One region of the Sphingomonas sp. GW822-FHT03G08 genome, then DNA from elsewhere that is predicted to be linked to it. Evidence: predicted binding sites of a transcription regulator. Region 1 holds the regulator's gene; the other holds the start of a gene.
What was found. Region 1 encodes LexA, which represses DNA repair genes until DNA is damaged. Its sites were predicted from a motif close to GTTCCNCNCTTGTTCT; they were not measured.
Positions count from the first base shown of each region.

Region 2: uvrA (excinuclease ABC subunit UvrA) is a predicted target of LexA. The motif match lies at 2,030-2,045, and genes of this name have one in related genera.

Region 1 is NZ_JBXAMZ010000001.1:952,745-957,279, reverse strand. Features, by position in the region: gene AC1RJ5_RS04150 (ComEC/Rec2 family competence protein) at 1-1,276, shown strand, start outside; gene AC1RJ5_RS04145 (EF-hand domain-containing protein) at 1,303-1,998, shown strand; gene lexA (transcriptional repressor LexA) at 2,002-2,694, opposite strand; gene AC1RJ5_RS04135 (molybdopterin molybdotransferase MoeA) at 2,753-3,940, opposite strand; gene AC1RJ5_RS04130 (glycoside hydrolase family 25 protein) at 4,300-4,535, shown strand, end outside.
Region 2 is NZ_JBXAMZ010000002.1:120,959-125,493, forward strand. Features, by position in the region: gene uvrA (excinuclease ABC subunit UvrA) at 1-2,022, opposite strand, end outside; gene AC1RJ5_RS18005 (hypothetical protein) at 2,226-3,905, shown strand; gene AC1RJ5_RS18010 (vgr related protein) at 3,902-4,354, opposite strand; gene AC1RJ5_RS18015 (hypothetical protein) at 4,386-4,535, opposite strand, start outside.

The sequences.
Region 1 (4,535 bases):
GGCGCTGCGTTGGCGGCTGCCCCTGGTTGCGGCGGGGGCGGGCGCGCTGGCGGCGATCGGCTATACGCTGCTCACCGGCGCGGAAGTGCCGACGATCCGCTCCTGCGTCGCCGCCCTGCTGGTGCTGCTGGCGCTGAGCCTGGGGCGTGAGGCGATCACGCTGCGGCTGGTTGCGGCGGGTGCGGTGATCGTGCTGCTGCTCTGGCCCGAGGCGCTCGCGGGCGCGAGCTTTCAGCTGAGCTTTGCGGCGGTGACGGCGATCGTCGCATTGCACGAGAGTCCATTCATGCACCGCTGGTTCGGCAAGCGCGAGGAGGGGCGGGGGGCGGCGTTGCTGCGCGGTATCGGTTCGCTGCTGCTGACCGGCGTGGCGGTGGAGCTCGCGCTGATGCCGATCGGGCTGTTTCATTTCCACCAGGCCGGGATTTACGGCGCGCTCGCCAATATCGTCGCGATCCCGCTCACCACCTTTGTGATCATGCCCCTGGAAGCGCTGGCGCTGCTGCTCGATGTGGTGGGGCTGGGCTGGCCGGCCTGGTGGCTTACCGATCAGGCGCTGCAGCTGCTGCTCTGGATAGCACGGACCACGGCTGCCGCGCCGGGCGCGGTCGCGGCGTTCCCCACCATGCCGGGCGGCGCCTTTGCGCTGATGGTCGCGGGCGGGCTGTGGCTGGCGCTTTGGCGGACGGACGTGCGCTGGGCGGGGGCGGTGCCGCTTGTCATGGGGTTGGGCTGGATGCTCGCCACGCCGGCGCCGGATCTGATCGTGACCGGCGACGGACGGCACCTCGCGATCCGCATGGCCGATGGCAGCATGGCGCTGCTGCGCGATCGGGCGGGTGACTATACCCGCGACATGCTCGCGGAAACCGGCGGCAGCGATGTCGAACCGGTTGCCTTGTCCGACCAGCCGGGGGCTGCTTGCAGCCTCGATTTGTGCCTGATCGAGCATCGTGCCGGGGGGCGGGTGTGGCGGGTTGCGGCGACGCGGAGCGGCTATGCCTTGCCCTGGGCCGAATTCACTACGCTATGTCGCAAGGTCGATGTGGTGATCAGCGACCGGCGCCTGCCGGCGGGCTGCGCGCCGCGCTGGCTAAAGCTCGATCGGCCGCAGCTGGACAGGACCGGCGGGCTGGCGATCGCCTTTGCCAGCGGTCGGGTGGCGATGGTGCGTGGCGGAGGGCGGCATCCCTGGCGCGACCCGCCGAAAGTGCAGCCGGTCTATGTGCCGGAGCAGGGACTTGCACCTGTCCGGACACGAAATCGCTGGCGCTGACAGGGGCTTCGGGCTCTCCTCGCAGCATGATCCGGAACCCGAAGAAAAGCGACACGATCGAAGTGCGGCTGCCCCATGCGGTGAAGCGCGCCTTCATGGAGCAATGCCGGGCCGAAGGGCGGACGGCGAGCGATGTGGTGCGCGGCTATGTCGATGCGCATCTCGCCGGCGACGCGCCTGCGCCAAGCCGGTTGCGCCGCTGGTGTCGCCCTTTGGCCGCCGTAGGGATGATCGGGGCGATCGGGCTGGCCATGCCTGTCGCGGTGACTGCCGCACCGGATTTCCGGCCGAGCTATGCCGCGTTCGATCGCAATCATGACGGAGTGCTCACCCCCGACGAATTCGGTCCGAAGCGCGCCGAGCCGCGAATCTGGTGCGGGGAGCATCGGGTGATGGCGCTGCCGCTGCGCCGGGCCTCGATGCCCGATATTCGGGGGTTGCGGCCCTTTGCCATTTCCGCGTCCGACTTCACCCTGGCCAAGGCCGATGCCAATCGGGACGGCAGGGTCAGCTTCGCCGAATTCGCGGCGCACCGGCTCAGGATGTTCCGCGCCGGCTTCGACCTGCTCGATGCCGATCATGACGGCACGCTTTCGCCCGCCGAATATGCCGCCGCGTGGAACCTGTTCCGATTCCTCGGCCGGCAGCCCGATGTGGCGCCGTTCCAGGAACTCGACCGCAATGGCGACGGCAAGGTCGCCTGGAACGAGTTCCTGGCCTGAGCCTCAGTACTTGCGCAGCAGGCCGGCCAGCCGGCCCTGCACGCGGACCTGATCGGGACGGTAGCGCTGGGCGTTATAGTCGCGATTGGCTGGATCGAGCCGGATCATCGCGCCTTCCTTGCGGAAATACTTCAAGGTCGCCTCGGCATCGTCGATCAGCGCCACGACGATCTCGCCGTCGCGTGCCGTCTCGGTACGGCGGATCAGCGCATAGTCGCCGTCGAGAATACCGGCCTCGACCATCGAATCGCCGGCCACCTCAAGCGCATAATGCTCGCCCGCGCCCAGCAAGGCCGCGGGAACCGGGAGCATCGACGAGCCTTCCAGCGCCTCGATCGGCGTACCCGCGGCGATGCGGCCGTGGAGCGGAATCTCGATCACATCGTTCGCGGGAGATGGCAGGGGCGCGGAGGGGGAGAGATTCGAAACGGCCACCGCGGGGGCGGCGGACCTGGCCGCAGCGGCCGGCTTCGCATCGCCGCGCTCGGGCATGCGGAGTACTTCGAGCGCGCGGGCGCGGTTCGGCAGGCGGCGAATGAACTCGCGCTCCTCCAGCGCAGAGATCAACCGATGCACCCCCGACTTCGACTTGAGATCGAGCGCTTCCTTCATTTCCTCGAACGAAGGCGAGACGCCGGTCTCGGCAAGCCGATCGGCAATGAAGCAGATGAGCTCGTGCTGCTTGCGCGTGAGCATCCGGTTTCTCCTGGCGTGGAACAGACTGCGAACGTTTATGCAATGTTCCGCGCGCTTGTCAAGCGATGTCGAGGATTTCCGCCGAGTCGCCCGTTTTCGCCTCCGGCGCCCCGGCCGGACGCACGATCAGGCACGTCGCCCGTGCCAGCGTGCGCAGCATCGAGCTGTCCTGGATCGTCGCGGCAAAGGCGCGGCCCCCCACCAGCTCGGCACGGAGATAGTCAGCGCGCGCGCCCGTGGCGGGCAGCGGTTCGCCGAGCGGCACCGACCGGCTGCGCGGCAAGGGATCGGCGGCCCCCGCCAGATGCGCGACCAGCGGCCGCACGAACAAAGTCGCGGTGGCGAACACCGACACGGGATTGCCGGGCAGGCCGAGCAGCATCGCCTCGCCGAGCCGCCCGGCCATCATCGGCTTGCCCGGGCGCAGCGCGATCTTCCAGAAATCGATCTCCGCTCCCGCCGCGAGCAGCGCCGGGCGAACCAGGTCATGATCGCCGACCGAGGCCCCGCCGGTGGTGACGAGCAGATCGCAGTCGAGCGCGCGGAACGCGGCCTCGAGCACGCCCAGGCGATCGGGCAGGATGCCGAGGTCGATCAGCTCGACCGGAAGATCGGCCAGCATCGCGGTGAGCAGCAGCCGGTTGGTCTCGGGGATCTGGTCGGGCCCGAGCGGCGCGCCTGGCGGAACCAGCTCGTCGCCGGTGGAGAGCAGCGCAACCCGGACCTTGCGGCGGACGGGCAGGGTCGCGTGGCCGGCCAGGGCGGCAAGCGCGAGGGCGGCGGAGGTGATCCGGGATCCGGCGCGGAGCAATACATCGCCCTCGCTGAAATCGAGCCCGCGCGCACGGACATTGCCGCCAAGGCGCAGCGGGCCTTCGCCGGCCAGTGCGAGATGATCGCCCTCCCGCGCGGCTTCCTCCTGGACGAGGATGGTATCGGCGCCGGGCGGCAGCGGGGCGCCGGTGAAGATGCGCACGGCCTGGCCCGGGGCGACCGCGCCGGCAAAGCCGCGCCCGGCAGCGCTCTCGCCGATCACCTGCCAGGGGCCGGGCAGATCGGCGAAGCGGATCGCATAGCCGTCCATCGCCGAGAGGGCAGAGGCGGGCTGGGTGCGGCGGGCAAGGACATCGCGGGCGGCCCAGCGTCCGGCGGCCAGGGCGATCGGCACCGCCTCCTCGGCGAGCGGGGCGGCGCGCGCGAACAGGCGCTGCTGGGCTTCGGCGACGGGGAGGAGAGCGGCGGGCATGGCGCCTGCCTAGGGCAAGCGGGCGGGGGTGCGCCAGTAGGTGGTGCGGGAGTTACGCGGTCATCATCCCGAGAAGTTGATTTCGTTGTGCTCCTGACATTGTCAGCCAAGTGGGGAGCGCTTCTTAGGTCGTAAAGATATGGAGAGGCGATATTCTAGCGATGGTGGGTTGTTGAAGTGGTTCAGGTGATAGGAGATATGCCGTGGCCGCATGACAAGAAACCGAAATGGTTCAATTTTGCCAAGGGTTTTACTTGAGGGATGGAATTGGAGCAGGCAGAGTTGATTGGAGTTTCATCGGTATCAATACCGATATTTTTCTCTGGTATGCGTGCATTTGGCTCTCTGGGGGCTTGGCCATGTTCGCACTACTTTCTAGCGCTCTGTTGGCCGTAGCGTCACAGCAGGTTCCGACGCATGAAGACACCGAGCTTGATTGTCGGCGATCTGTAGCGCCGATCAACGTGCAAGCGGTTCCGGCACGTATCACGCGATCTGGCATGCCGGGCAATAGCGGGCCGAGGCTCCAAGGTTTCGTCGATCTGCCCGGGGGACGACCATCGGTGCCTGGCATTGATGTTTCCAAGTATCAGGA
Region 2 (4,535 bases), on a different contig from region 1:
GACGCCGGTGATGCAGGTGAAGGTGCCCAGCGGGATGCTCGCGGTGACGCCGCGCAGATTGTTGGCGGTGGCGTTCTCGACGGTGAGCTTCTTGCCGGTGCCCTTGCGGCGCTTCTTCGGGACTTCGATCTCGCGGGTGCCGTTGAGATAGTCGGCGGTGACGGAGCCCTTGGTGTTGAGGATCTCGTCGAGCGTGCCGCGCGCGACGATCTCGCCGCCATGGACGCCGGCGCCCGGGCCCATGTCGAGGATATAGTCGGCGCTGCGGATCGCATCCTCGTCATGCTCGACGACGATCACGGTGTTGCCGAGGTCGCGGAGGCGGCGCAGCGTGGCGAGCAGCATGTCGTTGTCGCGCTGGTGGAGGCCGATCGAGGGCTCGTCGAGGACGTAGAGCACGCCGGACAGGCCGCTGCCGATCTGGCTGGCGAGGCGGATGCGCTGGCTCTCGCCGCCGGACAGCGTGCCCGAGGTGCGGTTCAGGTTGAGATAGTCGAGCCCGACATTGTTGAGGAAGCCGAGCCGCTCGTCGATCTCCTTGAGGATCGCGCGGGCGATCTCGCGCTGCTGGTCGGTGAGCGTGGCGGGGAGCTTCTCGAACCAGGCGAGCGCGTCGACCACCGAGAGGCGGGTGGCGTGGCTGATGTCCTCGCCGGCGATCTTGACCGCCAGCGCCTCGGGCTTGAGGCGGGCGCCGTGGCAGACCTCGCAGGGGTGCGCGGCCTGGTACTTGGCCAGCTCCTCGCGCATGAACGCGCTCTCGGTCTGCAGCATGCGGCGGTTGAGGTTGCCGATCACGCCCTCGAACGGCTTCTTCACGTCGTACGACTTGCGGCCGTCGACGAAGGTGAGGGTGACCGGCTTGCCGCCGGTGCCGTGGAGGACGATCAGCTGGACCTCGCCGGGCAGATCGCGCCACGGCGTGTCGAGGCTGAAGCCGAACTCGCGGGCGAGGCTGCCGAGCACCTGCATGTAATAGGGCGAGGGCGGATTGGACTTGGCCCAGGGCACGACCGCGCCCTTCTTGATCGACAGGTCGTGATTGGGGACGACGAGATCCTCGTCGAACACCAGCTTCTCGCCCAGGCCGTCACAGGTGGGGCAGGCGCCCTGGGGGGCGTTGAACGAGAAGAGGCGGGGCTCGATCTCGGGGATGGTGAAGCCGGAGACCGGGCAGGCGAATTTCTCGGAGAAGACGATGCGGTTGTCCGGGATGCCGGTGCCCTTCATCGCGCCGCCGGTGACGTTGAACTCGGCCCGGGCCTCGGCCACGCGGGCGCCGGTGGCCTCGGCGACGGTCGCGTCGACCAGATCCACGTACGCCAGGCCCTCGGCGAGCTTGAGCGCGGTCTCGAAGGACTCGGCAAGGCGGGTGGCGATGTCGTCCCGCACCACCAGACGGTCGACCACCACTTCGATGTCGTGCTTGTACTTCTTGTCGAGGGCGGGGGCTTCCTCGATCAGATAGGTCTCGCCGTCGATGCGGACGCGCTGGAAGCCGGCGCGCTGCCACTCGGCAAGCTCCTTGCGATACTCGCCCTTGCGGCCGCGCACGACCGGGGCGAGGAGGAGCAGGCGGGTGCCCTCGGGCAGCGCGAGGACGCGGTCGACCATCTGCGACACGGTCTGCGCGCTGATCGGCAGGCCGGTGACCGGGGAATAGGGCACGCCGACGCGCGCCCAGAGCAGGCGCATGTAATCGTAGATCTCGGTGACCGTGGCGACCGTCGAGCGCGGATTGCGCGAGGTCGTCTTCTGCTCGATCGAGATGGCAGGGCTGAGGCCCTCGATATGCTCGACGTTCGGCTTCTGCATCAGCTCGAGGAACTGGCGGGCATAGGCCGAGAGCGACTCGACATAGCGGCGCTGGCCCTCGGCATAGATGGTGTCGAAGGCGAGGCTCGACTTGCCCGAGCCGGACAGGCCGGTGATCACCGTGAGCGTGTCGCGCGGGATATCGACGTCCACGCCCTTGAGATTGTGCTCGCGCGCGCCGCGGACGGAAATGGTGGTAAGTGCCATGCCGAGGGTTCTAGCTTTGTTCTGTTGGGGTTTCTAGTGGGGAGATAGGAACGCCCGGCACAAAGCGCCAGTTGCCGGTGTTGCTTGGGATGGCGGGGTGCATCGCGCGTTCTCCGCTTCCTTTCGCAAAGCTGCACGTACATTTCACCCGCCGTTCAGCGCCCGGGGTGGAAATTTGCGCGGACATGCAGGAGGGATGGGCGATGCGGTTCGAGAGGATGTTCCGGCTGGGTATGCTGGCGGGCGTGGCGTTGGCCATGCCCGGCCTGGCGATGGCGACGGTGCCGGTTGCGAAGGCGGCGGCACAGGCCGGCCCTCAGTCCGGACCCCAGTCCGCCGAGGACTATCAGTGGATCGACCGCGCCGATGCGCTGTGGGACGCGATCGGCGACTCGCCGCCCGACTTCGCCTTTCCCTTCGAAGGCGCCGAGCCCTGGGCATGGCAGACGACCGACGGCTATACGATCATCGTCGAGGATGCGGGCGAGGGCGGCATCCGCAGCTATTATTTCGCGCCGGGCGCGCGCGGGCCGTTCCTGGCGGTCGAGCCGGGGATGAGCTTCGCCTATGAGAGCGGGCGGCTGGCGATGGTCTATGACGCCGATGGCGAGGCGGCGCCGCGCGGCGAGTTCGGCGATTATGACGATGCCGCGGGCGACCTGTACGACCGCGCGCTGCGGCTGCGCGACGCGATGTCGGGGCGCGACTATCGCCCGGTCGATGCCGATGTCTGGATCGATACCAGCCCGCTGATCTTCAGCTTCATCCAGAGCTGGGACATCGGCCGCAGCCGCTATCCCGGCTGGGCGCGCTACCATGCGCGCAGCGACGCGGCGGCGTGGCGCCGGCGCTTCGACGCCGAGCAGCGCCGCCGGCGCGACCAGGCGCTGCGCTTCCGCCACTGGCGCGACGGCGGCTTCCAGGGCCCGCCCCCGGGCCGCTTCCACCGGCCGGACGGGCCGGGCCGGCCGGGGGCGGGAAGACCGAACCAGCCGGGATCGGGCTGGTCGCGTCCGCCGGGCGGCGGGCGGCCGGGCCGGCCGGGCTGGGGCGGGCGCCCCGGCACCACGCCCGACGCACCGGGTGGCGGCACCCGCCCGCCGGTGACGCGCCCCGACAATTTCCGGCCCGACGGCACGCCGGGCTGGCGGCGCGGCCGGCCCAGCCTGCCGGCGCCGAGCGATGTCGCGCCGGATACGCCGCCGGCACCCGATGCCACGCGCCCGCCGCGCCCGCTGCCCGATGGCAGCGGCACGGGCTGGCGGCGGCCTTCGCAGCCGGGCGCGGGCAATCCGACTTGGTCGCGGCCGTCGCGCCCCGAGGGCGGCTGGCAGCGGCCCAATCCGCCGGTGGTGACGCCCATGCCGGCACCGGGCGGGCCCTCTACCGGCGACGCCACGCCGTCCCGGCCGGGCTGGAACCGACCCTCGCGGCCCGAAGGCGGCTGGCAGCGGCCGAACCCGCCGGTGGTGACGCCGGCACCGGCACCGGCGACGCCCTCGACCGGGGATGCCGCGCCGTCCCGGCCGAACTGGAACCGGCCTGCCCCGCCCGAAGGGGGCTGGAGCCGGCCCGATCGCCCCGAAGGCGGCTGGCAGCGGCCTTCGGCACCGAGTGCGACGCCTGCTCCCGCGCCGGCGGCGCCTCCGGCAGCGGACAATGCGCCGAGCCGGCCCAGCTGGTCGCGGCCCTCGCGCCCGGAAGGATGGCAGCGTCCGGCCACGCCGAGCGCGGCGCCGCGCCCGAGCTACAGCCCGCCGCCCCAGGCCGCTCCGGCGCCGCGCCCGAGCTATACCCCGCCGCCGCGCACCGCCTCGCCGCCGCCCCGGTCCGCGCCGCCGCGGCCGGCCAAGCTGCCCGACAAGAACCTGAGCGTCGACTAGAAGGGCAGCAGCGCTTCGTAGAGGCTGAGCGGCGCGATGCCGGGGAGATCGGCGCCGCGCCGCAGCAGGAAGGCGTGGCGGACGATCTCGGCCTGCTGCTCGATGCCGTAGCGCCCGAAGGGGCGGCCGGGCTCGAGGATATAGTCATAGCGGCAGAAGGGATGGCGCTGGAGCGGCAGGAACAGGCCCGACTGGTGCTGCCAGACATGGGCGAGTTCGTGGATGAACAGCCCCTGCAGCCCGAGCGGGGCATGCGCGAAATCCTCGCGGTAGAGCCCTGAGGCCGGGTTGAAATGGATCGTGCCGAGCGGCGCCATGGTGGTGTGCCGCGGCTGGAAGAACGCCCATTTGCGGTTCGCTACCGCCGCCCGGGCGGGATCGAGCGCGTCGCCGAACACGCTGCGGGCGAGCTCGGCTTCGCCTTGGGTGAGGGGGCGGGATCGGGCCATCCGCCCTAGATGGCGGGTGGCCGGCGGCTTGTCACCAGCTTGGCGCAGGCGTGTCGGGCCGGCAGCGGACCAGGGTGCCGCGCGGGAGGGCGCCGCGCTCAAGGCCGATGATCCGCAGGGCATGGGCGGATTTCTGCAGGGTGACGCGGGCGCAACGGCCGCGCGGGCGGACGTGCTCCGC